2 regions of the Streptomyces sp. NBC_01551 genome follow, and region 1 is predicted to be linked to the other one. Evidence: predicted binding sites of a transcription regulator. Region 1 holds the regulator's gene; the other holds the start of a gene.
What was found. The regulator HrcA, encoded in region 1, represses chaperone genes, less so after heat shock. The targets are predictions, from matches to a motif close to TTNGCACTCNGNNNNNCNGAGTGCNAA.
Positions count from the first base shown of each region.

Region 2: a site for HrcA is predicted at 8,244-8,270, ahead of groL (chaperonin GroEL). Genes of this name have one in related genera too.

Region 1 covers NZ_JAPEPX010000001.1:1,967,756-1,979,095, reverse strand. The annotation lists gene lepA (translation elongation factor 4) at 100-1,965, shown strand; gene OG982_RS08905 (long-chain fatty acid--CoA ligase) at 2,169-4,058, shown strand; gene hemW (radical SAM family heme chaperone HemW) at 4,091-5,323, shown strand; gene OG982_RS08895 (DUF3097 domain-containing protein) at 5,352-6,149, opposite strand; gene OG982_RS08890 (MBL fold metallo-hydrolase) at 6,178-6,903, opposite strand; gene hrcA (heat-inducible transcriptional repressor HrcA) at 7,083-8,099, shown strand; gene dnaJ (molecular chaperone DnaJ) at 8,100-9,239, shown strand; gene OG982_RS08875 (nitronate monooxygenase) at 9,432-10,523, shown strand; gene OG982_RS08870 (16S rRNA (uracil(1498)-N(3))-methyltransferase) at 10,520-11,263, shown strand.
Region 2 covers NZ_JAPEPX010000001.1:2,862,953-2,874,292, forward strand. The annotation lists gene OG982_RS12650 (serine hydrolase) at 1-952, shown strand, start outside; gene OG982_RS12655 (DUF4031 domain-containing protein) at 949-1,218, opposite strand; gene OG982_RS12660 (hypothetical protein) at 1,226-1,609, opposite strand; gene murQ (N-acetylmuramic acid 6-phosphate etherase) at 1,881-2,813, shown strand; gene OG982_RS12670 (PTS transporter subunit EIIC) at 2,822-4,366, shown strand; gene OG982_RS12675 (phosphoribosylanthranilate isomerase) at 4,535-5,152, opposite strand; gene OG982_RS12680 (GNAT family N-acetyltransferase) at 5,211-5,621, shown strand; gene OG982_RS12685 (hypothetical protein) at 5,704-6,369, shown strand; gene groL (chaperonin GroEL) at 6,461-8,083, opposite strand; gene OG982_RS12695 (cold-shock protein) at 8,473-8,679, opposite strand; gene OG982_RS12700 (MoaD/ThiS family protein) at 9,096-9,374, opposite strand; gene thrC (threonine synthase) at 9,410-10,708, opposite strand; SAM riboswitch class I at 10,702-10,859, opposite strand; gene OG982_RS12710 (glucosyl-3-phosphoglycerate synthase) at 11,045-11,340, shown strand, end outside.

The DNA.
Region 1 (11,340 bases):
GTCTGCGTACAGATCCGACATCGCGCGCCGACGAGGGCGACGACATTCGACTTTCGCTCAGACTTCGTTCCGACCGCGACCCGAGAATCAGGACACTGCGTGCCCGCGATCCCCAGCCACGTGCCCGAGCCGAGCCGTACCGACCCGGCGCTGATCCGCAATTTCTGCATCATCGCGCACATCGACCACGGCAAGTCGACCCTTGCCGACCGGATGCTCCAGCTCACCGGTGTCGTCGACTCGCGGCAGATGCGCGCCCAGTACCTCGACCGCATGGACATCGAGCGTGAGCGAGGCATCACGATCAAGTCCCAGGCGGTCCGACTGCCGTGGGCGCCCACCACGGGCGAGGACGAGGGCAAGACGCACATCCTCAACATGATCGACACCCCCGGGCACGTCGACTTCACCTACGAGGTCTCCCGTTCCCTCGCCGCGTGCGAGGGCACGATCCTCCTGGTGGACGCCGCCCAGGGCATCGAGGCGCAGACCCTCGCCAACCTGTACCTGGCGATGGAGAACGACCTCGCGATCGTCCCCGTGCTGAACAAGATCGACCTGCCGGCGGCCCAGCCGGAGAAGTTCGCCGAGGAGCTCGCGAACCTGGTCGGCTGCCAGCCCGAGGACGTCCTGCGGGTCTCCGCGAAGACCGGTCTCGGCGTGGACGCGCTGCTCGACAAGGTCGTCGCCACCGTCCCGGCGCCGGTCGGCGTCAAGAACGCCCCCGCCCGCGCGATGATCTTCGACTCGGTCTACGACTCGTACCGCGGTGTCGTCACGTACGTCCGTGTGGTCGACGGCCAGCTCAACAAGCGCGAGCGCATCCGGATGATGTCCACCGGCGCCACGCACGAGCTGCTGGAGATCGGCGTCTCCTCCCCGGAGATGACCCCGGCCGACGGCATCGGCGTCGGCGAGGTGGGCTACATCATCACCGGCGTGAAGGACGTCCGTCAGTCCAAGGTCGGTGACACCATCACCAGCCTGCACAACGGCGCGACCGAGGCCCTCGGCGGTTACAAGGACCCGCGGCCGATGGTCTTCTCGGGCCTCTACCCGCTCGACGGCTCGGACTACCCGGACCTGCGCGAGGCCCTGGACAAGCTGCAGCTCAACGACGCCGCGCTCGTCTACGAGCCGGAGACCTCGGCGGCGCTCGGCTTCGGCTTCCGCGTCGGCTTCCTCGGCCTGCTCCACCTGGACGTGGTGCGCGAGCGCCTGGAGCGCGAGTTCGGTCTCGACCTGATCGCCACCGCGCCGAACGTGGTCTACCGCGTCGTCCTGGAGGACGGCAAGGAGGTCACCGTCACCAACCCGAGCGAGTTCCCCGAGGGCAAGATCTCGGACGTGTACGAGCCGGTCGTGCGGGCGACGATCCTCGCGCCCAGCGAGTTCATCGGCGCGATCATGGAACTCTGCCAGACCCGTCGCGGCACCCTGCTCGGCATGGACTACCTCTCCGAGGACCGGGTCGAGATCCGCTACACCCTCCCGCTCGCGGAGATCGTCTTCGACTTCTTCGACCAGCTGAAGTCCAAGACGCGCGGCTACGCCTCGCTCGACTACGAGCCCACCGGCGAGCAGGCCTCCAGCCTGGTCAAGGTCGACATCCTGCTGCACGGCGACAAGGTCGACGCCTTCTCCGCCGTCACGCACAAGGACGCGGCCTACGCGTACGGCGTGCGCCTGGTCGCCAAGCTGCGCGAGCTCATCCCGCGGCAGGCCTTCGAGGTGCCGATCCAGGCGGCCGTCGGCTCCCGCGTCATCGCCCGCGAGACGATCCGCGCCATCCGCAAGGACGTCCTCGCCAAGTGCTACGGCGGTGACATCTCCCGTAAGCGGAAGCTGCTGGAGAAGCAGAAGGAAGGCAAGAAGCGGATGAAGATGGTCGGCTCCGTGGAGGTTCCGCAGGAGGCCTTCATCGCGGTGCTGTCCAGCGACGACTCCGGCGGCAAGAAGAAGTAGCCGTTGTATGCGAAACAGGCCCCCGCACGAGAGCGCGGGGGCCTGTTTCGTTATGAACCGGCCGCCCGCTGGCCCTTACGCGCCAGCCGGAGGACCCCTAGTCTGATCTCTGGTTACTCGCCAGTCACCAAAGCATCGAGTCACTGTTCAGCCCAGAGTCACTTGCCCAATGCAGGCCTTGCCGCGTGGTCCGGAGGACGTCCGTGAGCGACACACAGACCTTGATCGAGAACCGCCCGCCCACCGTGGCGGCCCTGTTCCTTGAGCGTGTCGCCGCCACGCCGGACGCGGAGGCCTACCGGTTCCCCGTCCCCGCGGCCGGCGGCCAGGGCCCGGACGAGTGGAAGTCGCTCAGCTGGGGGCAGGCCGCCGACCGCGTGTTCGCTATCGCGGCCGGTCTGGTCGACCTCGGGCTGGAGTCCGAGCAGCGCGTCGCGCTGGCCTCCGGCACCCGGGTGGAGTGGATCCTCGCCGACCTCGGCGTGATGTGCGCGGGCGGCGCGGTCACCACCATCTACCCCAGCACCAACGCCGAGGAGTCGGCGTTCATCCTGGCCGACTCCGACAGCCACGTACTGATCGCCGAGGACGCCTCCCAGCTGGCCAAGGCCCGCGAGCGGCGGGCCGACCTGCCCGCGCTGTCGCACGTGGTGGTCATCGAGAGCGCCGACGCGGTCCCGGCCGAGGGTGATCCGGAGGGCTGGGTGCTCTCCCTCGCCGACCTGGAGGCGCGCGGCAGGGAGTACCTCGCCAAGCACCCCGAGGCGATCAAGGAGCGGATCGGGGCCATCACCGCCGACCAGCTCGCCACGCTCATCTACACCTCGGGCACCACCGGCCGCCCCAAGGGCGTGCGGCTGCCGCACGACAACTGGTCGTACATGGCCAAGGCCACCGTGGCGACCGGCATGATCTCCAGCGAGGACGTCCAGTACCTCTGGCTGCCGCTGGCGCACGTCTTCGGCAAGGTGCTCACCTCCGGCCAGATCGAGGTCGGGCACGTCACCGCCGTGGACGGCCGGATCGACAAGATCATCGAGAACCTGCCGGTGGTCCAGCCGACCTACATGGCGGCCGTCCCGCGCATCTTCGAGAAGGTCTACAACGGGGTCGCCGCCAAGGCCCGGGCCGGCGGCGGCGCCAAGTACAAGATCTTCCAGTGGTCGGTCGGCGTCGCCCGCGAATACGCCAAGGTCACCCAGGACAACTACCGGCGCACCGGCAACGCGACGGCCCCCTTCGGCCTCTCCACCAAGCACAAGATCGCCGACGCGCTCGTCTACTCCAAGCTCCGCGAGGCCTTCGGCGGGCGGCTGCGCGCGGCCGTCTCCGGCGCCTCCGCCCTCGCCCCCGAGATCGGCTACTTCTTCTCCGGCGCCGGCATCAACATCCTGGAGGGCTACGGGCTGACCGAGTCCAGCGCGGCCTCCTTCGTGAACCCCGGCGAGGCCTATCGCACCGGCACCGTCGGCAAGCCGCTCCCCGGCACCGAGGTCCGCATCGCCGACGACGGCGAGATCCTGCTGCGCGGCCCCGGCATCATGCAGGGCTACCACGGCCAGCCCGAGAAGACCGCCGAGGTGCTGGAGCCGGACGGCTGGCTGCACACCGGCGACATCGGCGAGCTGTCGCCCGACGGCTACCTGCGCATCACCGACCGCAAGAAGGACCTGATCAAGACGTCGGGCGGCAAGTACGTCGCCCCGGCGGAGATCGAGGGCCAGTTCAAGGCGATCTGCCCGTACGTCTCCAGCATCGTGGTGCACGGCGCGGACCGGAACTTCTGCTCGGCGCTGATCGCCCTCGACGGGCCGTCCATCGAGGTCTGGGCCGGGGAGAACGGGCTGGAGGGCAAGACGTACGCCGAGATCGTGGCCGCGCCGGAGACGACGCGCCTGATCGAGACGTACGTACAGACGCTGAACGCGGGCCTCCAGCGCTGGCAGACCGTGAAGCAGTTCCGGCTGCTGCCGCGGGACCTGGACGTCGAGCACGGTGACCTCACGCCCAGCCTCAAGCTGAAGCGGCCGGTCGTCGAGCGCGAGTTCAAGCACCTGATCGACGAGATGTACGCCGGGACGCGCGAGGCGTAAACGACCTTCGGGCAGTGCGGGACAATGGGTGCATGCCTTCCGCACTGCCCGACGGTGAACCCATGCCCGAAGACGGCTCGCTGCCGTCGCACGCCCTGGCGGGTGCCGGGGACCGGCCGCTCGGGTTCTACCTGCACGTCCCGTACTGCGCCACGCGCTGCGGGTACTGCGACTTCAACACGTACACCGCCACCGAGCTGCGGGGCACCGGCGGGGTGCTCGCCTCGCGCGAGAACTACGCCGACACCCTGATCGACGAGGTGCGCCTGGCCCGGAAGGTGCTGGGCGACGACCCGCGCGCCGTGCGGACCGTGTTCGTGGGCGGCGGTACGCCGACGCTGCTGCCGGCCGGGGACCTCGTACGGATGCTCGCGGCGATCCGCGACGAGTTCGGGCTGGCGCAGGACGCCGAGATCACCACGGAGGCCAATCCGGAGTCGGTGGACCCGCGGTACCTGGCGGAGCTGCGGGCCGGGGGCTTCAACCGGATCTCCTTCGGCATGCAGAGCGCCAAGCAGCACGTCCTGAAGGTGCTCGACCGCACGCACACGCCGGGGCGGCCGCAGGCGTGCGTCGCGGAGGCGCGGGCGGCCGGCTTCGAGCACGTCAACCTGGACCTGATCTACGGCACGCCCGGCGAGTCCGACGAGGACTGGCGGGACTCGCTGGCGGCGGCGCTGGGGGCCGGGCCGGACCACGTGTCGGCGTACGCGCTGATCGTGGAGGAGGGCACCCAGCTGGCTCGGCGGATTCGGCGGGGCGAGGTCCCGATGACGGACGACGACGTGCACGCGGACCGGTACCTGATCGCGGACGCGGTGATGGCCGAGGCGGGGTACTCCTGGTACGAGGTGTCGAACTGGGCCACCTCGGAGGCGGGGCGCTGCCTGCACAACGAGCTGTACTGGCGCGGTGCCGACTGGTGGGGCGCGGGTCCCGGCGCGCACTCGCACGTGGGCGGGGTGCGGTGGTGGAACGTGAAGCACCCGGGCGCGTACGCGGCGGCGCTGGCCGAGGGCCGCTCGCCGGGCGCCGGGCGGGAGCTGCTGTCCGCGGAGGACCGGCGGGTGGAGCGGATCCTGCTGGAGCTCCGGCTGGTGGACGGGGTCCCGCTGTCGCTGCTGGCCCCCGCCGGTCTCGCCGCTGCCGGGCGGGCCCTGTCGGACGGCCTGCTGGATCCCGGCCCCTACGCGGCGGGCCGCGCCGTCCTGACCCTCCGCGGCCGCCTCCTGGCCGACGCGGTGGTCCGCGACCTGGTCGACTGACCCCGCCCGCCGGGCCCCGCGGCGGCGGTCAGGCCGTGACGTGGTCGATGAGGTGTTCCACCGCGCCGAGGAGGGTGGGCTCCAGGTCCTTGTACGACGTCACGCGGGACAGGATGTGCTGCCAGGCCGCCCCCGTGTTCTCCGGCCAGCCCAGGGCGCGGCAGACGCCCGTCTTCCAGTCCTGGCCGGGGGGGATCACCGGCCATGCCGGGATGCCCAGGGAGGACGGTTTCACCGCCTGCCAGACGTCCACGTACGGGTGGCCCACGATCAACACGTGCGGGGAGGTCACCGACGCCGCGATGCGGGACTCCTTCGAGCCCGGGACGAGGTGGTCGACCAGGATGCCGAGGCGGGCGTCCGCGGCCGGGGCGAAGTCGGCGACGACGGCGGGGAGGTCGTCGATGCCCTCCAGGTACTCGACCACCACCCCCTCGATGCGCAGGTCGTCGCCCCAGACCCGTTCCACGAGCTCCGCGTCGTGCCGCCCCTCGACGTAGATCCGGCCCGCCCGCGCCACCCGTGCCCGCGCCCCCGGCACGGCCACCGAGCCCGACGCCGTACGGGCCGGGGCCGCCGGGCCCCGCGACGGGCGGGTCAGCGTGACCACCGCGCCCTCCAGCACGAACCCGCGCGGCTCCAGCGGGAACACCCGCCGCTTGCCGAAGCGGTCCTCCAGCGTCACCGTGCCCGCCTCGCAGGCCACCACCGCGCCGCAGAAGTCCGTACCGGCCACCTCCACCACCAGGTCCGTGTCCGCCGGTACCTCAGGTGCCGGCTTGGGGCGCTTCCACTGGGGGGTCAGGTCGGGGGAGTACTCGCGCATCCGGCCGACGGTACGAGAGGGCCCGCGCTCACGCCTGCGACACGCCGAACTGCGCCCGCAGTGTGTCCCGTTGCGCACGCACGAACCCGGCCGTGACCACCGCTCCGTGACCCGGCACGTACAGCGCGTCGTCACCGCCCAGCGACAGCAGCCGGTCCAGCGCCGCCGGCCACTGCCGGGGCACCGCGTCCGGGCCCACCGACGGGTCGCCCGACTCCTCGACCAGGTCCCCGCAGAACACCACCTCCCGTACGCCCGGCACGAACACCGCCAGGTCGTGCCGGGTGTGCCCGGGGCCCACGTTCGCCAGCAGCACCTGCACCCCGCCCAGATCCAGCGTCCACTCGCCCGACACCAGGTGCTTCGGCGGCACCAGCAGGTCCGCCGCCTCGACCGCCTCCGCCTCCGCCAGCCCGTGCCGCACCGCGTCCCCGCGCAGCTCGTCGCGGCCGGTGGAGAGCAGCGCGTCCAGCCCGACCGCCCCGAACACCTCGGCCCCGGAGAACGCGGCGCCGCCCAGCACATGATCGAAATGGCCGTGGGTGAATGCGATATGGGTCACGCGCCGGCCGGTCAACCGCTCCGCCTCGGCCCGCACCTGCGCGCCCTCCCGCACGCACGATCCGGGATCGATCAAGAGGACCGAATCGTCCCCGACCACCAGCCCCACCGTGCAATCCCACACCGGAAGCCGCCGTCGGCCGGTCCGCCCGGTCAACCGCTCCCAGCCCGCCTCTTCCCATCGGACGTCCATGCCGTGACGCTACCCTGGCGACCCCGCGCGCGACCTCCGGGCGACCGCCCTTGCCTCCGGTGTACCACCCGGCCGTACACTGACCGGGGGTTCTCTGGCACTCGTACGCCCCGAGTGCCAACGGGGGCCGGGATCACCACCGAGACCACGACCACGCATCACAGCTGGAGGTGTGCGCGATGCTCAGCGAACGCAGACTCGAAGTGCTGCGCGCCATCGTCCAGGACTACGTCGGGACCGAGGAGCCCGTCGGCTCCAAGGCGCTCACCGAGCGGCACCGGCTCGGCGTCTCGCCCGCCACCGTGCGCAACGACATGGCCGTGCTGGAGGAGGAGGGCTACATCGCCCAGCCCCACACCAGCGCCGGCCGGATCCCCACGGACAAGGGCTACCGGTTGTTCGTCGACCGGCTGGCGGGCGTCAAGCCGCTGTCGACGCCCGAGCGCCGGGCCATCCAGAACTTCCTCGACGGCGCCGTGGACCTCGACGACGTGGTCGGCCGTACGGTGCGGCTGCTCGCGCAGCTCACCCGGCAGGTCGCCGTCGTCCAGTACCCGTCGCTGACCCGCTCCACCGTCCGGCACGTCGAGCTGCTGTCGCTGGCCCCGGCCCGGCTGATGCTCGTACTGATCACGGACACCGGGCGGGTCGAGCAGCGGCTCGTCGACTGCCAGGCCCCCTTCGGCGAGGCCTCCCTCGCCGATCTGCGGGCGCGGCTCAACAGCCGGGTCGTCGGCCGTCGGTTCACCGACGTGCCGCAGCTCGTGCAGGACCTCCCCGAATCCTTCGAGGCGGAGGACCGGGGCACGGTCTCGACCGTGCTCGCCACCCTCCTCGAAACCCTGGTCGAGGAGGCCGAAGAGAGGCTGATGATCGGCGGCACCGCCAATCTCACCCGCTTCGGACACGATTTCCCCCTGACGATCAGGCCGGTGCTCGAAGCGCTGGAGGAGCAGGTCGTGCTCCTCAAGCTGCTGGGCGAGGCCAACGAGTCGGGGATGGCCGTGAAGATCGGGCATGAGAATGCCTACGAGGGACTGAACTCCACGTCCGTCGTCTCGGTCGGCTACGGTTCGGGCGGCGAAACAGTCGCCAAACTCGGCGTGGTCGGACCGACCCGCATGGACTACCCCGGAACGATGGGAGCGGTACGCGCAGTGGCACGTTACGTCGGACAGATCCTGGCGGAGTCGTAAGTGGCCACGGACTATTACGCCGTCCTCGGCGTACGCCGCGACGCATCGCAGGACGAGATCAAGAAGGCCTTCCGCCGCCTCGCGCGTGAGCTCCACCCGGATGTGAATCCGGACCCGAAGACGCAAGAGCGTTTCAAGGAGATCAACGCGGCGTACGAGGTTCTCTCGGACCCGCAGAAGAAGCAGGTCTACGACCTCGGCGGGGACCCGCTGTCCTCCTCGGGCGGCGGCGCGGGCGCGGGCGGATTCGGTGCGGGTGGCTTCGGCAACTTCTCCGACATCATGGACGCCTTCTTCGGCCAGGCCTCGCAGCGCGGCCCGCGCTCGCGGACCCGGCGCGGCCAGGACGCGATGATCCGCCTGGACCTGGAGCTGGACGAGGCGGCCTTCGGGACGACCAAGGACATCCAGGTCGACACGGCGGTCGTCTGCAACACCTGCTCCGGCGAAGGCGCCGCACCCGGCACCTCGGCGCAGACGTGTGACATGTGCCGCGGCCGCGGTGAGGTCTCGCAGGTCACCCGGTCCTTCCTGGGCCAGGTCATGACCTCGCGCCCCTGCCCGCAGTGCCAGGGCTTCGGCACCGTGGTCCCGACCCCGTGCCCCGAGTGCGCGGGCGACGGCCGGGTCCGCTCCCGGCGCAGCCTCACGGTCAAGATCCCGGCCGGCGTCGAGAACGGCACCCGGATCCAGCTCGCGGGCGAGGGCGAGGTCGGCCCCGGCGGCGGCCCCGCCGGCGACCTCTACGTGGAGATCCACGAGCTGCCGCACCCGACCTTCCAGCGGCGCGGGGACGACCTGCACTGCACGGTGACCATCCCCATGACGGCCGCGGCCCTGGGCACCAAGTGCCCGCTGGAGACGCTGGACGGCATGGAGGAGATCGACATCCGGCCCGGCACCGGATCCGGCCAGTCGATCCCGCTGCACGGGCGCGGCGTCACGCACCTGCGCGGCGGCGGCCGGGGCGACCTGATCGTCCACGTCGAGGTCACGACGCCGGGCAAGCTGGACGCCCAGCAGGAGGAGCTGCTGCGCCAGCTCGCCAAGCTGCGCGGCGAGGAGCGGCCGACGGGCCAGTTCGCGCCGGGCCAGCAGGGCCTGTTCAGCCGCCTGAAGGACGCGTTCAACGGCCGCTGACGCCGCCGGCGGGCCGCGCCCCGCACCGCACGTACGAGCCCGGTCCGGGGACGCCCCGGACCGGGCTCGACGCGTGCGACCGGCGGGCGGTGCGGCGGCGCCCGGCGGATGACCGCCGCAGCGCGGAAGCGGACTATGCCAGGCGAATGCCGTGATTCGGTGCGGTGAGCGGGACATGGCACGATGCAGTCCATGTCCTCCGCACCGAACGGTCTCCACCAGTTCCCGATCGTGCAGGCTCCCATGGCGGGCGGCGCCTCCTGTCCCGCGCTCGCCGCGGCCGTGTGCGAGGCGGGCGGGCTGGGCTTCCTGGCCGGCGGCTACAAGACCGCCGACGGCATGTACCAGGAGATCAAGCGGACGCGCGGGCTCACCCGGCGCCCCTTCGGCGTGAACCTCTTCATGCCGCAGACCGCCTACGTCGACCCGGTCGTCGTCGAGGCCTACCGGGGGCAGCTGGCCGGCGAGGCCGGCTGGTACGAGGTCTCACTCGCCGCCGAGGACACCATCGGCACCTGCGACGACGGCTACGACGCCAAGCTCGCCATCCTCCTCGAAGACCCGGTCCCGGTCGTCTCGTTCACCTTCGGCTGCCCCTCGCCCTCGGCGCTCGCCCGGCTGCGCGAGGCCGGCACGCACACCGTCGTCACCGTGACCTCGGTCGACGAGGCCCGCGCCGCGCAGGAGGCGGGCGCCGCCGCCGTCTGCGTCCAGGGCATCGAGGCCGGCGGCCACCAGGGCACCCACCGAGACGACCCGCAGGCCGACGGCACGGCGGGCATCGGGCTGCTCGCGCTGGTCGCGCAGGTGCGCGAGGCGGTGGCCCTCCCGATCATCGCGGCGGGCGGCCTGATGCGCGGCTCGCAGATCGCCGCCCTGCTCGCGGCCGGAGCGGAGGCGGCGCAGCTCGGCACCGCGTTCCTGACGTGCCCGGAGTCCGGCGCCCACCCGCTCCACAAGGCGGCGCTGACCGACCCGCTGTTCGTGCGCACCGAGCTGACCCGGGCGTTCTCCGGGCGGCCCGCGCGGGGGCTGGTGAACCGGTTCATGCGGGAGCACGGGCCGTACGCCCCGGCCGCGTACCCGCAGGTCCACTACCTCACGGCGGGGCTGCGCAAGGCGGCCGCGGCGGCGGGGGACCCGCAGGGCATGGCCCTGTGGGCGGGCCAGGGGCACCGGCTGGCCCGGACCCTGCCGGCGGGCGAGCTGGTGGAGGTGCTGGCGGCGGAACTCGCCGAGGCGCAGGGCGTGCTGAAGGAAACGCAGACGAGGAGAGTGTCATGACGGCCCCCGTGTTCGTGGTCGAAGAGGTCCCCGCGGGGCCGGAATTCGTGCTGGACGGCCCCGAGGGCCGGCACGCCGTGTCGGTGAAGCGGCTGAACCCCGGCGAGGCGGTGGTCCTCACGGACGGCCGCGGCGGCTGGGCCGACGCCGTCGTCAAGGCGGCGGAGGGCAAGGACCGGCTGGTGGTCTCGGTGTCCGGGGTCCACGCGGAGCCGGAACCCGCCGTCCGGATCACCGTCGTGCAGGCCCTTCCCAAGGGAGACCGGGGCGAGGTGGCGGTCGAGACGATGACCGAGACCGGCGTGGACGCCGTCGTGCCGTGGCAGGCCTCGCGGTGCATCACCCAGTGGCGCGGCGACCGGGGCGCGAAGTCCCTGGCCAAGTGGCGGGGCACGGCCCGGGAGGCGGGCAAGCAGTCCCGCCGGGTCCGCTTCCCCGAGGTCGCGGAGGCCATGTCCACGAAGCAGGTCGCGGCGCTGCTCGCGGACGCCGACCTGGCGATGGTCCTGCACGAGGACCGGGACGCGCCCTCGCAGGCGCTGGCGACGGCCGAGCTGCCCGCCGCCGGGTCGATCGTGCTGGTGGTCGGCCCCGAGGGCGGGGTCTCCCCGGAGGAGCTGGCCGCCTTCGCGGCCGTCGGCGCCCACCCGTACCGGCTGGGCCGCCCGGTCCTGCGCACCTCCACCGCCGGCACCGCCGCGACGGCGGTCCTCCTGGCCCGGACGGGCCGCTGGTCCTGAGCCCGGGGCCGTGGCTGCGGCCGAGCCGATGGCGGGGCTGCGGCCGGGCGCCGGGGCTGCGGCCCGTCCGGCGGCGG
Region 2 (11,340 bases), 900 kb from region 1:
CATCGGCAGCGTCACCAAGACCTTCGCCGTCACCGCCGCCCTCCAGCTCGTCGACGACGGGAAGGTACGGCTCGACGCGCCGATCTCTACGTACCTCGACGGCGTGCCCGGCGGCGAGAAGATCACCGTCCGGCAGCTCGCCGACATGCGCAGCGGCCTCTACAACTACACCGAGGACCCGCGCTGGCTGGCCACCTTCAAGGCCGACCCGCACCGCGCCTGGACCCCGCAGGAGCTGCTGGACTCCGCCTTCCGGCACCCCGCCGAATTCCCGCCGGGCGCGCGCTGGGAGTACTCCAACACCAACACCGTCCTGCTCGGCCTGCTCGTCGAGAAGGTCAGCGGTCAGCCCCTGCACACCTACCTGGAGCAGCACGTCGTCGAACCGGCCAGCCTGGACGCGACCTCGCTGCCGACCGGCGCGGAGATCGCGTCCCCGTACGTGCACGGCTACACGAACTTCACCCCGGACGGCGCGACCGTCGACGCCTCCACCTGGAACCCGTCCTGGGGCTGGGCGGCCGGCGCGATGATCTCCACCATGGACGACCTGCGCTCCTGGGTCGCGACCCTGGTCAGCGGGCGGCTGCCGGCCGGCGGCCGGCTGCTGGAGCCGGACACCCAGGCCCAGCGGCTGCGCATGCTGCCCACCGGGCACCCCGACGTGGGCTACGGACTCGGCATCGCCGAGCTCGACGGCTGGATCGGCCACAACGGCGAGCTGCCCGGCTACGAGACCATCGCCGTCCGGCTCCCGCAGGACCGCGCCACCCTGGTGATCGTGGTGAACTCCGACATCGACGGGAAGTTCGGCAGCCTGAGCGGCCTCATCGCCAACGCGGTCACCAAGACCGTGACCCCGGAGCACGTCTGGGCGCTCCCGCCGGCAGCCCAGCCCAACGCCGTCCCGGAGCCGTCGCCCCCGGCGCCGACGCCGGGCTCACGGCACTAGGCCGCCGGACGCCCCTTCGGTCGCCGCAGCCCGGCCGCCGTCAGCCGCCGGACCAGCTCCTTGCTGCCGATCTGCACCGCGCCGGCCGCCACCGCCTGCGCGTAACGGTGCTCCGGCACGTCGTAGTGGTCCCGCTCGAACGCCTTGGGCGGGCAGCCGATGCCCGCCGCGAAGGCGTGTAGCTCCTCGTACGAGACGTCGCTGACCAGGTGCGACCACATGCGGCCGTGACCCGGCCAGGTCGGCGGGTCGATGTACAGCGTCACCGGCGCCTCACCGGCCGCCACCGGCTCCGAAGACCGCCCCGAGACCGCCCACCGGGGCGACCTTGACGACGGTCTTCGCGCACACCCAGTGCGGGTCGGGTCCCAGCTCCGGCTCCACGTCCAGCGCGTGCGGGTCACCGTGCGAGCAGACCGGGCACAGCGGCCAGCGCCCGTACTTCTCCAGGAGCGCGTCCTGCACGTCCTGGGCGACGAGCCCGGCAAGGTAGTCGACCCCCTCCGGCCACTGCTCCACCCACCACCGGCGGTGCGTGACCGAGTCCTCGACGAGGGAGACGACATCGGCTTCGGCGACCTCGCCCGCGACGAGATCGGCGAGTACAAGAGCGCGGGCGGCATGCAGCGCCTGCTCCAAAGGGGTCGCGTGGTCCATGGGGCCATTGTCAACCCGCGGGGGCCCGGAGTCGAAGGCCCCCCTTCGCGGCCGCCCGGATCACGCGCGTCAGGTGGCCCCACGGCGTCTTGTCCCCCGCCCCCGCCGAAATTAGGTTTCGGGGGATGAGGGGACGCGGGCGGGCGGACGGCACGGCTCCCGGGTGGGGTGTTCGGCGCGTCCTGCGCCGTCCGGCGGGATCGCGCGCGGACACTGCTGCGCACCGGCCTCATCGTCCCGCCCCACGCCGAACCGTCAGGAGCCGCCGCCCATGACCGCGTCGTACGCCGAACTCCGCGCCCAGCTCGACACCCTGACCACCGAGGCGTTCCGCCCCGAGCTGGCCGGCATCGACCAGATGCCCACCCTCGACATCGCCCGCGTCATGAACGCCGAGGACGCCACCGTCGCGGCCGCCGTCGCGGCGCGGCTCCCGGAGATCGCCGCCGCCATCGACGCGATCGCCCTGCGGATGGCACGCGGCGGCCGGCTCGTCTACGCCGGCGCCGGCACCGCCGGGCGGCTCGGCGTGCTCGACGCCAGTGAGTGCCCACCCACCTTCAACACCGACCCCGCCCAGGTCATCGGCCTGATCGCGGGCGGCCCCGGCGCCCTGGTCAGGGCCGTCGAAGGCGCCGAGGACTCCGAGGAGCTCGCCGCCGCGGACCTCACCGCCCTGGCGCTGACCGAGGCCGACACCGTCATCGGCGTCTCCGCCTCCGGCCGCACCCCGTACGCGATCGGCGCGGTCGAGTTCGCCCGTACCCGCGGCGCCCTCACCGTCGGGCTCTCCTGCAACGCCGCCTCCGCGCTCGCCGCGGCCGCCGCGCACGGCATCGAGGTGGTCGTCGGCCCCGAGCTGCTGACCGGGTCCACCCGCCTGAAGGCCGGCACCGCGCAGAAGCTGGTGCTCAACCTGATCTCGACCATCACGATGATCCGGCTCGGCAAGACGTACGGGAACCTCATGGTCGACGTACGCGCCTCCAACGAGAAGCTGCGCGCCCGCTCCCGCCGCATCGTCGCGCTGGCGACCGGCGCGCCCGACGCCGAAATCGAGGCCGCGCTCGCCGCGACCGGCGGCGAGGTCAAGAACGCCATCCTCGTCATCCTCGGCGGCGTCGACGGCCCCACCGCGGCCGAGCTCCTGACCGCCTCGGGCGGGCACCTGCGCGACGCCCTCGCCCACCGTGCGGACAGCTGAGGATGCCGATGCCCACGGACAAGAACCGCGCCACCGCCGCCGCGATCCTCCCCCTGGTCGGCGGCCCGGACAACATCACCTCCGTCGCCCACTGCATGACCCGCCTGCGCATCGGCCTGCGCGACCGCTCGCTGGTCCAGGACGAGGCGCTCAAGGCCGTCCCGGCCGTCCTCGGCGTCGTCGACGACGAGACGTACCAGATCGTGCTCGGCCCGGGGACCGTCGCCCGCGTCACCCCGGAGTTCGAGGCCCTGGTGAAGGAGGGACAGGGCGTACAGGGGGCGGAGGGGGGACCAGGCGGAGGCGAGGGACAGGCAGGACAGCAGCGGCAGCCGGAGGCATCACCGCGACCCGTCACCGCCGCCGACCTCGCCGACCGCGGCGCGGCGCTGAAGGAGGCCCGGAAGGCCCGCAACGCCACCCCGCTCAAACTGTTCCTGCGCCGCATCGCGAACATCTTCGTCCCGCTGATCCCCGCGCTGATCGGCTGCGGCATCATCGCGGGCCTGGGCGGCGTCCTGACAAACATGGCCTGGCTGCCCGCCCTGGTCCCCGCGCTCGCCGCCATCGCCTCCGGGTTCATGTCCCTCATCGCCGTCTTCGTCGGCTACAACACCGCCAAGGAGTTCGGCGGAACGCCGATCCTCGGCGGCGCCGTCGCCGCGGTCATCGTCTTCCCCGGTGTCGCGAAGATCGACGCCTTCGGCCAGCACCTCTCCCCCGGCCAGGGCGGCGTCCTGGGCGCGCTGGCGGCCGCGTACCTCGCCGTCCGCGTCGAGCGGCTGTGCCGCAGGTGGGTCCCCGAGGCCCTGGACGCCCTGGTCACCCCGACCCTCACCGTCCTGGTCTCCGGCTTGGCCGCCCTCTTCGGGCTGATGTTCCTCGCCGGTGAGGTCTCCGCCGCCATCGGCACCTTCGCCACCTGGCTCCTCGCCCACGGGGGCGCCTTCGCGGGACTGGTCCTGGGCGGCCTCTTCCTCCCGCTCGTCATGCTGGGCCTGCACCAGGCCCTGATCCCCATCCACACCACCCTGATCGAGCAGAACGGGTACACCGTCCTGCTCCCGATCCTCGCCATGGCCGGCGCGGGCCAGGTCGGCGCCGCCATCGCCGTCTACGTCCGCCTGCCGCGCAACCGCTCGATCCGTACGACGATCAGGTCCGCGCTCCCGGCCGGCTTCCTGGGCGTCGGCGAGCCGCTGATCTATGGCGTCTCCCTTCCGCTGGGCCGCCCCTTCGTCACCGCCTGCGCGGGCGGGGCGGCCGGCGGGGCGTTCGTCGGCCTGTGCAACCAGATGGGCGTGGCCTTCGGCTCGACCGCGATCGGCCCGTCGGGGTGGGCCCTGTTCCCGCTGCTGGACGGCCGGTCGGGGATGGGCCTCAGCCTCGCGATCTACGGGGGCGGGCTGGCGGTCGGGTACCTGGTGGGGTTCGTCGCCACGTACTTCTTCGGCTTCACCGGGCAGATGCTGGCCGAACTCGACACCGACCCGGATCCGGCGTCCACGACGCCGACCGCTGCCGAGCCGACCCGCCAGCCGGCCCTGACCTGACCTGACCCGACCTGACCGCCACGCGGCCGCCGTCGCGCGGCCTGCCGCCCGGTCACGGCGAAGACCGGCCGAGGGCCGTCGCCGTGACCGGGCCGAGGGCGTCCGGGCGTCCGTCGTCCGTGAGTCCGGCGTCCGGGAGTCGATCCCGGCGCTGTCGCGCCAGTAGGCCTATCCCCGCGCGGCCTCGATGAAGGCCCGGATCAGATCCGGCGACTTCACCCCGCGCTCGCGTTCCACCCCGCTGGAGACGTCCACGCCCCACGCCCCGGTGGTCTCGACGGCCCGCCGCACGTTGTCCGGGGTCAGTCCGCCCGCCAGCAGCCAGCGGCCGCTCGGCGCGGTGAACCCGGCCGCCGCCCAGTTCCACGGCTTGCCCGAACCCGGGTCCGGGGCGTCGATCAGCAGCAGGTCCTCCCCGTACTCCCCGCACCGCTCGACGTGCCGGGCGGTGGCCCGCAGCAGCGTGCGGCCCTCGGCGCGCAGCGCCTCGTAGTACTCGGGACCCTCGTCGCCGTGCAGCTGGACCCCGCGCACGCCGCCGGCCTCGGTCAGCCGGCGCACCTCGTCCACGGACTGCCCCCGGAACACCCCGACGGTGAGCACCGAGTCCGGCACCCGCGCCGCCAGCTCGCGCGCGACGGAGGCCTCGACGGTGCGCGGACTCCCCGGCGCGAACACGAACCCGACGGCCCCGGCCCCGGCGGCCACCGCGGCATCGACGTCCGCCCCGGTCTTCAGCCCGCAGATCTTGATGAACACGTCCGCCACATCCGCCACGTCAGTCATGCCAGCAGTCAACCACCGTCCGCGCCGTCCTCAAGATCGGTCCCACACAATGGGCGCCATGGACATCACGACCGGCGGCGCGGACGCCGCACTCGACGCACGGCTGAGCAAGGAACTCGACGCCTTCAACCTGAAGGCGACCGAAGGCCACGAGCAGGCGGAGTTCACGGTCCGCGTCAACGACGCGGACGGCGAGCTGGTCGCCGGCCTCAGCGGCTGGACCTGGGGCGACTGCGCCGGCATCGAAATGGTCTGGGTCCGCGAGGACAGCCGCGGCGGCGGCTGGGGCGCCCGGCTGCTGTCCGCCGCCGAGACCGAGGCCCGTGCCCGCGGCTGCCGCACCGTCCTGGTGTCGTCCTTCACCTTCCAGGCCCCGGCCTTCTACGCCCGCCACGGCTACGCGGAAACCACCCGCGTCCCCGGCTTCCCGGCCGGCCACGAGGACGTCTACTTCCTCAAGCGGCTCTGACCGCGGGGCCCCGCGCCCTTTACGGCTCCCCCGCCGCCCGGTTACCTGGAAGGGACGGGCACGAGCCACGGGGGGGGCGGGCATGGCGCGCTGGCACGGCGGGTGGGGGCGGGGGCTCTGGCGGACCGCGGTGGCGGTGGCCGCGCCGCCGCTGGCCGCCGGTCTGGCGTTCGGCGTGGCCCGGGAGTCGGCGTACGGCTCGCTCGGCACCCTGGGGTTCCTCCTCGGCGGGCTGCTGCTGCCACTGGTCCTGCTCGGCGGGCACGCCGCCGTTGCCGGGCGGCGCGAAGCCCCGCTCATCGCCCTGTCCGCCGTCCCGGCCGGCCTCGGCGCCCTGCTCGCCCTGGCGTCCGTGGGGCACGGCGCGCTCGAAGAGCGGGGCATCGAGATCAGCTGCGTCGTGCTGGAGGTCACCGAGCACACCGAGACCGAGACCTCGATGGACAGCCAGGGCCACTGGAGCACCACGACCCGCACCTCCTACGACCACCGCCTGGACTGCCCCGCGGGCGGCCCGGCCCACCTGGACTCCCCCTCGCGGCTGGCGAAGGAGGGCGAGGCCCTGCCCGTGCTGTACGACCCGCAGGGCAAGGTCTCCGCGCGCGCCGCCGGCGACGTGCACGCCTGGGGCCTGCGCACCGCGGCCCTGGTGGCGGTCGGGACCGCCGTGCTCATGGGGCTGGCCGGCGGCGTCCGGGAGGCGTACGAGAAGCGGCACCGCACGCCGCGGCGGGCGAAGCGGCGGTGAAACGCCCGAGGGCGGCACCCCTTCGCGTGGAAGGAGTGCCGCCCTCGGTACGAGAACAGCCGATCAACCGGTGGCCGGAGCCAGAGGCGGATCAGAAGTCCATGTCACCGCCCGGCATGCCGCCGCCGGCCGGGGCGCCGGCCTTCTCGGGCTTGTCGGCGATGACGGCCTCGGTCGTCAGGAACAGCGCGGCGATCGACGCGGCGTTCTGCAGCGCGGAGCGCGTGACCTTCGCCGGGTCGATGATGCCCTCGGCGATCATGTCGACGTACTCGCCGGTCGCGGCGTTCAGGCCCCAGCCAACCGTCAGGTTGCGGACCTTCTCCACGACGACGCCACCCTCGAGACCACCGTTGACGGCGATCTGCTTGAGCGGGGCCTCCAGGGCGAGCTTCACGGCGTTGGCACCGGTCGCCTCGTCACCCGACAGGTCGAGCTTCTCGAAGACCGCGGAGGCCTGGAGCAGGGCCACGCCACCACCGGCGACGATGCCCTCCTCGACGGCCGCCTTCGCGTTGCGAACGGCGTCCTCGATGCGGTGCTTGCGCTCCTTGAGCTCCACCTCGGTCGCGGCGCCGGCCTTGATGACGGCCACGCCGCCGGCCAGCTTCGCGAGGCGCTCCTGGAGCTTCTCGCGGTCGTAGTCCGAGTCGGAGTTCTCGATCTCGGCGCGGATCTGGTTGACGCGGCCGCCGACCTGGTCGCTCTCACCGGAGCCGTCGACGATCGTGGTCTCGTCCTTGGTGATGACGACCTTGCGGGCGCGGCCGAGCAGGTCCAGGCCCGCGTTCTCGAGCTTGAGGCCGACCTCCTCGGAGATGACCGTGCCGCCCGTGAGGATGGCGATGTCGCCGAGCATGGCCTTGCGGCGGTCGCCGAAGCCCGGGGCCTTGACGGCGACCGAGCGGAAGGTGCCGCGGATCTTGTTGACGACCAGGGTCGACAGGGCCTCGCCCTCGACGTCCTCGGCGATGATCAGCAGCGGCTTGCCGGACTGCATGACCTTCTCCAGCAGCGGAAGGAGGTCCTTCACGTTGCTGACCTTGGAGTTGACGATCAGGATGTACGGGTCGTCGAGCGACGCCTCCATACGCTCCATGTCGGTGGCGAAGTACGCCGAGATGTAGCCCTTGTCGAAGCGCATGCCCTCGGTGAGCTCAAGCTCCAGACCGAAGGTCTGGGACTCCTCGACGGTGATGACGCCTTCCTTGCCGACCTTGTCCATGGCCTCGGCGATGAGCTCGCCGATCTGGGTGTCAGCGGCGGAGATGGAGGCCGTCGAAGCGATCTGCTCCTTGGTCTCGACATCCTTCGCCTGCTCCAGCAGGGCGCCGGAGACGGCCTCGACGGCCTTCTCGATGCCACGCTTGAGGGCCATCGGGTTGGCGCCGGCCGCCACGTTGCGCAGGCCCTCGCGGACGAGCGCCTGGGCGAGAACGGTGGCGGTGGTCGTACCGTCGCCGGCGACGTCGTCCGTCTTCTTGGCGACTTCCTTGACCAGCTCGGCGCCGATCTTCTCGTACGGGTCCTCGAGCTCGATCTCCTTGGCGATGGAGACACCATCGTTGGTGATCGTGGGGGCGCCCCACTTCTTCTCAAGGACGACGTTGCGACCCTTGGGGCCAAGGGTGACCTTGACGGCGTCGGCGAGCTGGTTCATCCCACGCTCGAGACCGCGCCGGGCCTCCTCGTCGAACGCAATGATCTTGGCCATCTGAAGTGGTCCTCCAGGACTGGGGTTCCCCCTACGCCGCCAGGCGTGAGGGGAGGCTGGATTGCTCCGGACCGCGCCCGCGCCCGCGACGGACGGCCTGCGTGCCCGGCGGTTCCTTCCCGCCGGACCCTGCGGGCCTCACCGGCCCGGTCCTCGTCTGGTAGCACTCTCACCAGGAGAGTGCTAACGCCAATGATTAGCACTCGACCCCTCCGAGTGCAAGCGGCTTCGGGCAATGCCCGCCCACCGGGACGGTGCCGCACCGGCACCCGCGACGGCGCCGCGACCGCGCCGGGCAGACGCCGGACAGACGTACGAGGGGCCCACCTCCCGTGTCCGGGATGTGGGCCCCTCGTATGTAAGTGCGTCGGTGGTCGATCGCTCTCGGACTAGCCGGCGGCGAGCTTGACCATGTCCGCCTGCGGACCCTTCTGGCCCTGCGAGATCTCGAACTCGACCCGCTGACCCTCTTCAAGGGTGCGGTACCCGTCCATCTGGATGGCGCTGTAGTGGACGAACACATCCGCACCACCGTCGACCGCGATGAAGCCGTAGCCCTTCTCCGCGTTGAACCACTTGACGGTGCCCTGAGCCATGCCTAACTCCCCTATTACTGGCCCTTGCGCAGGACCGCACTTCGCGGTCCCGGGTCAGAACTTGCGCCGGAACGCCTCGACCGGGGCTGAATGTATCCGCACCGCTGCTGTCTGCAACAGGTCAATCCGACGAGAATTCTGGCCAGGGAGAAAGTTTGAAATAGAGTGAAAATCTGGCATCTTCCCGGGCAACTCGGGCCCGGCATATCTCACCAATGCCCCATACCGCGCTTGCATATTGACTCAATGTCAACCCTCACGCGACCCGTTCATATGCGGCGGGCAAGAACAGCGGAGGGGACTTCCCCAACTCTACCGCGCCCAACCAAGCAGAATTGCCCCCTCCGTTTATTAACGGAGGGGGCAATTTCGTTTACGCGTGCCACCTGGAGAAGCGGCGGGGGCCTCGTGAAGGCTCAGCAGCCGCCCGCGACGGCGGGAATGATCGAGACGCCCGCACCGTCCGGCGTCACCGCGTCCAGACCGCCCTCGAAGCGCACGTCGTCGTCGTTGACGTAGACGTTCACGAAGCGGCGCAGCTTGCCCTGGTCGTCCAGGACGCGAGCGGCGATGCCCGGGTGGTTCTGCTCCAGCGACGCGATGACCTCGGCCAGGTTCGCGCCCTCGGCGGCGACCTCGGCCTGCCCGCCGGTGTAGGTGCGCAGGATGGTGGGGATGCGGACGTTGACGCTCATGGAGCTACTGCCTTTCCGGGTGCGGGAGAAGAAGATCAGGCGAGGCCGGCGGCGCGGAACGCGTCCAGGCTCGGGCGGATGGTGGCGGTCTGCCCGCTGTCCGCGGCCACCGCCTCCAGGGTCTTGAGGCCGTCACCGGTGTTGAGGACCACGGTGGTCAGCGCCGGGTCGAGCTGCCCGTTCTCGATGAGCTTCTTCGTCACGCCGACGGTCACGCCGCCCGCGGTCTCGGCGAAGATGCCCTCGGTCTGCGCGAGGATCTTGATGGCCTCGACGACCTGCTCGTCGGTGACGTCCTCCACGTAGCCGCCGGTGCGGCGGGCGATGTCCAGGACGTACGGGCCGTCCGCCGGGTTGCCGATCGCCAGCGACTTGGCGATGGTGTTCGGCTTCTGCGGGCGGACCACGTCGTGGCCGGCCTTGAAGGCGGTGGAGACCGGGGAGCAGCCCTCGGCCTGGGCGCCGAAGATCTTGTACGGCTTGTCCTCGACCAGACCGAGCTTGACCAGCTCCTGGAGCCCCTTGTCGATCTTCGTCAGCTGGGAGCCGGACGCGATCGGGATGACGATCTGGTCCGGCAGCCGCCAGCCGAGCTGCTCGCAGATCTCGTACGCGAGGGTCTTGGAGCCCTCGCCGTAGTACGGGCGCAGGTTGACGTTGACGAATCCCCAGCCCTCGCCCAGCGGGTCGCCGATGAGCTCGGAGCAGAAGCGGTTGACGTCGTCGTAGTTGCCCTCGATGCCGACGAGGTCGCCACCGTAGACACCGGCCATGACGACCTTGCCCTGCTCCAGGTCGTGCGGGATGAACACGCAGGAGCGGAAGCCGGCGCGGGCGGCCGCGGCGCCGACGGCGCCGGCCAGGTTGCCGGTGGAGGAGCAGGACAGGGTGGTGAAGCCGAAGGCGCGGGCGGCCTCGACGGCGATGGCCACGACGCGGTCCTTGAAGGAGTGCGTCGGGTTGCCGGAGTCGTCCTTGACGTAGAGCTTGCCGGTGACGCCCAGCTCCTTGGCCAGGTTCTCGGCATCCACGAGCTTGGTGAAGCCCGGGTTCAGGCTGGGCTTGGAGGCGACGTCCGCCGGGACGGGCAGCAGCGGCGCGTAGCGCCAGATGTTGTTGGGGCCGGCCTCGATCGCGGCCCGCAGGGCCGCCGGGTCGCCGGTCGGGAGCTCGTAGGCCACTTCCAGCGGCCCGAAGCACTCGACGCAGGCGAAGATGGGGCCGAGCTCGAAGCGGGTACCGCACTCGCGACACGAAAGGCCGGTGGCAGGTCCGAGGTCGACAGAGGTGGCAACAGTCTGTGCAGCCATGATGGCGAGGCCCTTTCTCCTCATCTTCCCCATGGCGCACTTCGCCATGAGACGGAATTGGCACCTTCCCTAGCCGGGGACCCCGCTGACGTCGCTGTGTGCGCGATCGCGAGAACCGACTGGAGGGTTGCCGGGGCTTCAACGGGCCGTGTCCCTCTGCCCCTCTGGATGAGCGGTATGGCACCGGCACACGCGCTCTGTGGCGCGCCGGTGCGTTTGTGCGCGGGGACCCCGGCATGCGGTGGTCCTTCGCGTTGTTCAAGACTGTAACCGAAGGTGCGGGCGGTTGAGACAGCCGTCCGAACCGCGAGATGGATCACTTTTCGGACGAAACCACGGATGAACCAGGGAGTGCAGAACGTGCTGGAAGAGGTGGAGCGCTGGCTGGCCGACCGCTCCTGGTCCGCAGCCGACCGACCGCTCGACCAGCTGCTGGAGCGGAAACGGGCGGCCGGTACGACGGTCAGCGTGGTGCTGCCCGCGCTCGACGAGGAGGCCACGGTCGGCGCGATCGTGGAGGTGATCCGGCGCGACCTGATCGACGGGCTGCCGGTCCCGCTGGTGGACGAGCTGGTGGTGGTCGACTCGGGCTCCAGTGACCGGACGGCGGAGGTCGCGGCCAAGGCCGGCGCCCGTGTGGTGCACCGGGACGAGAT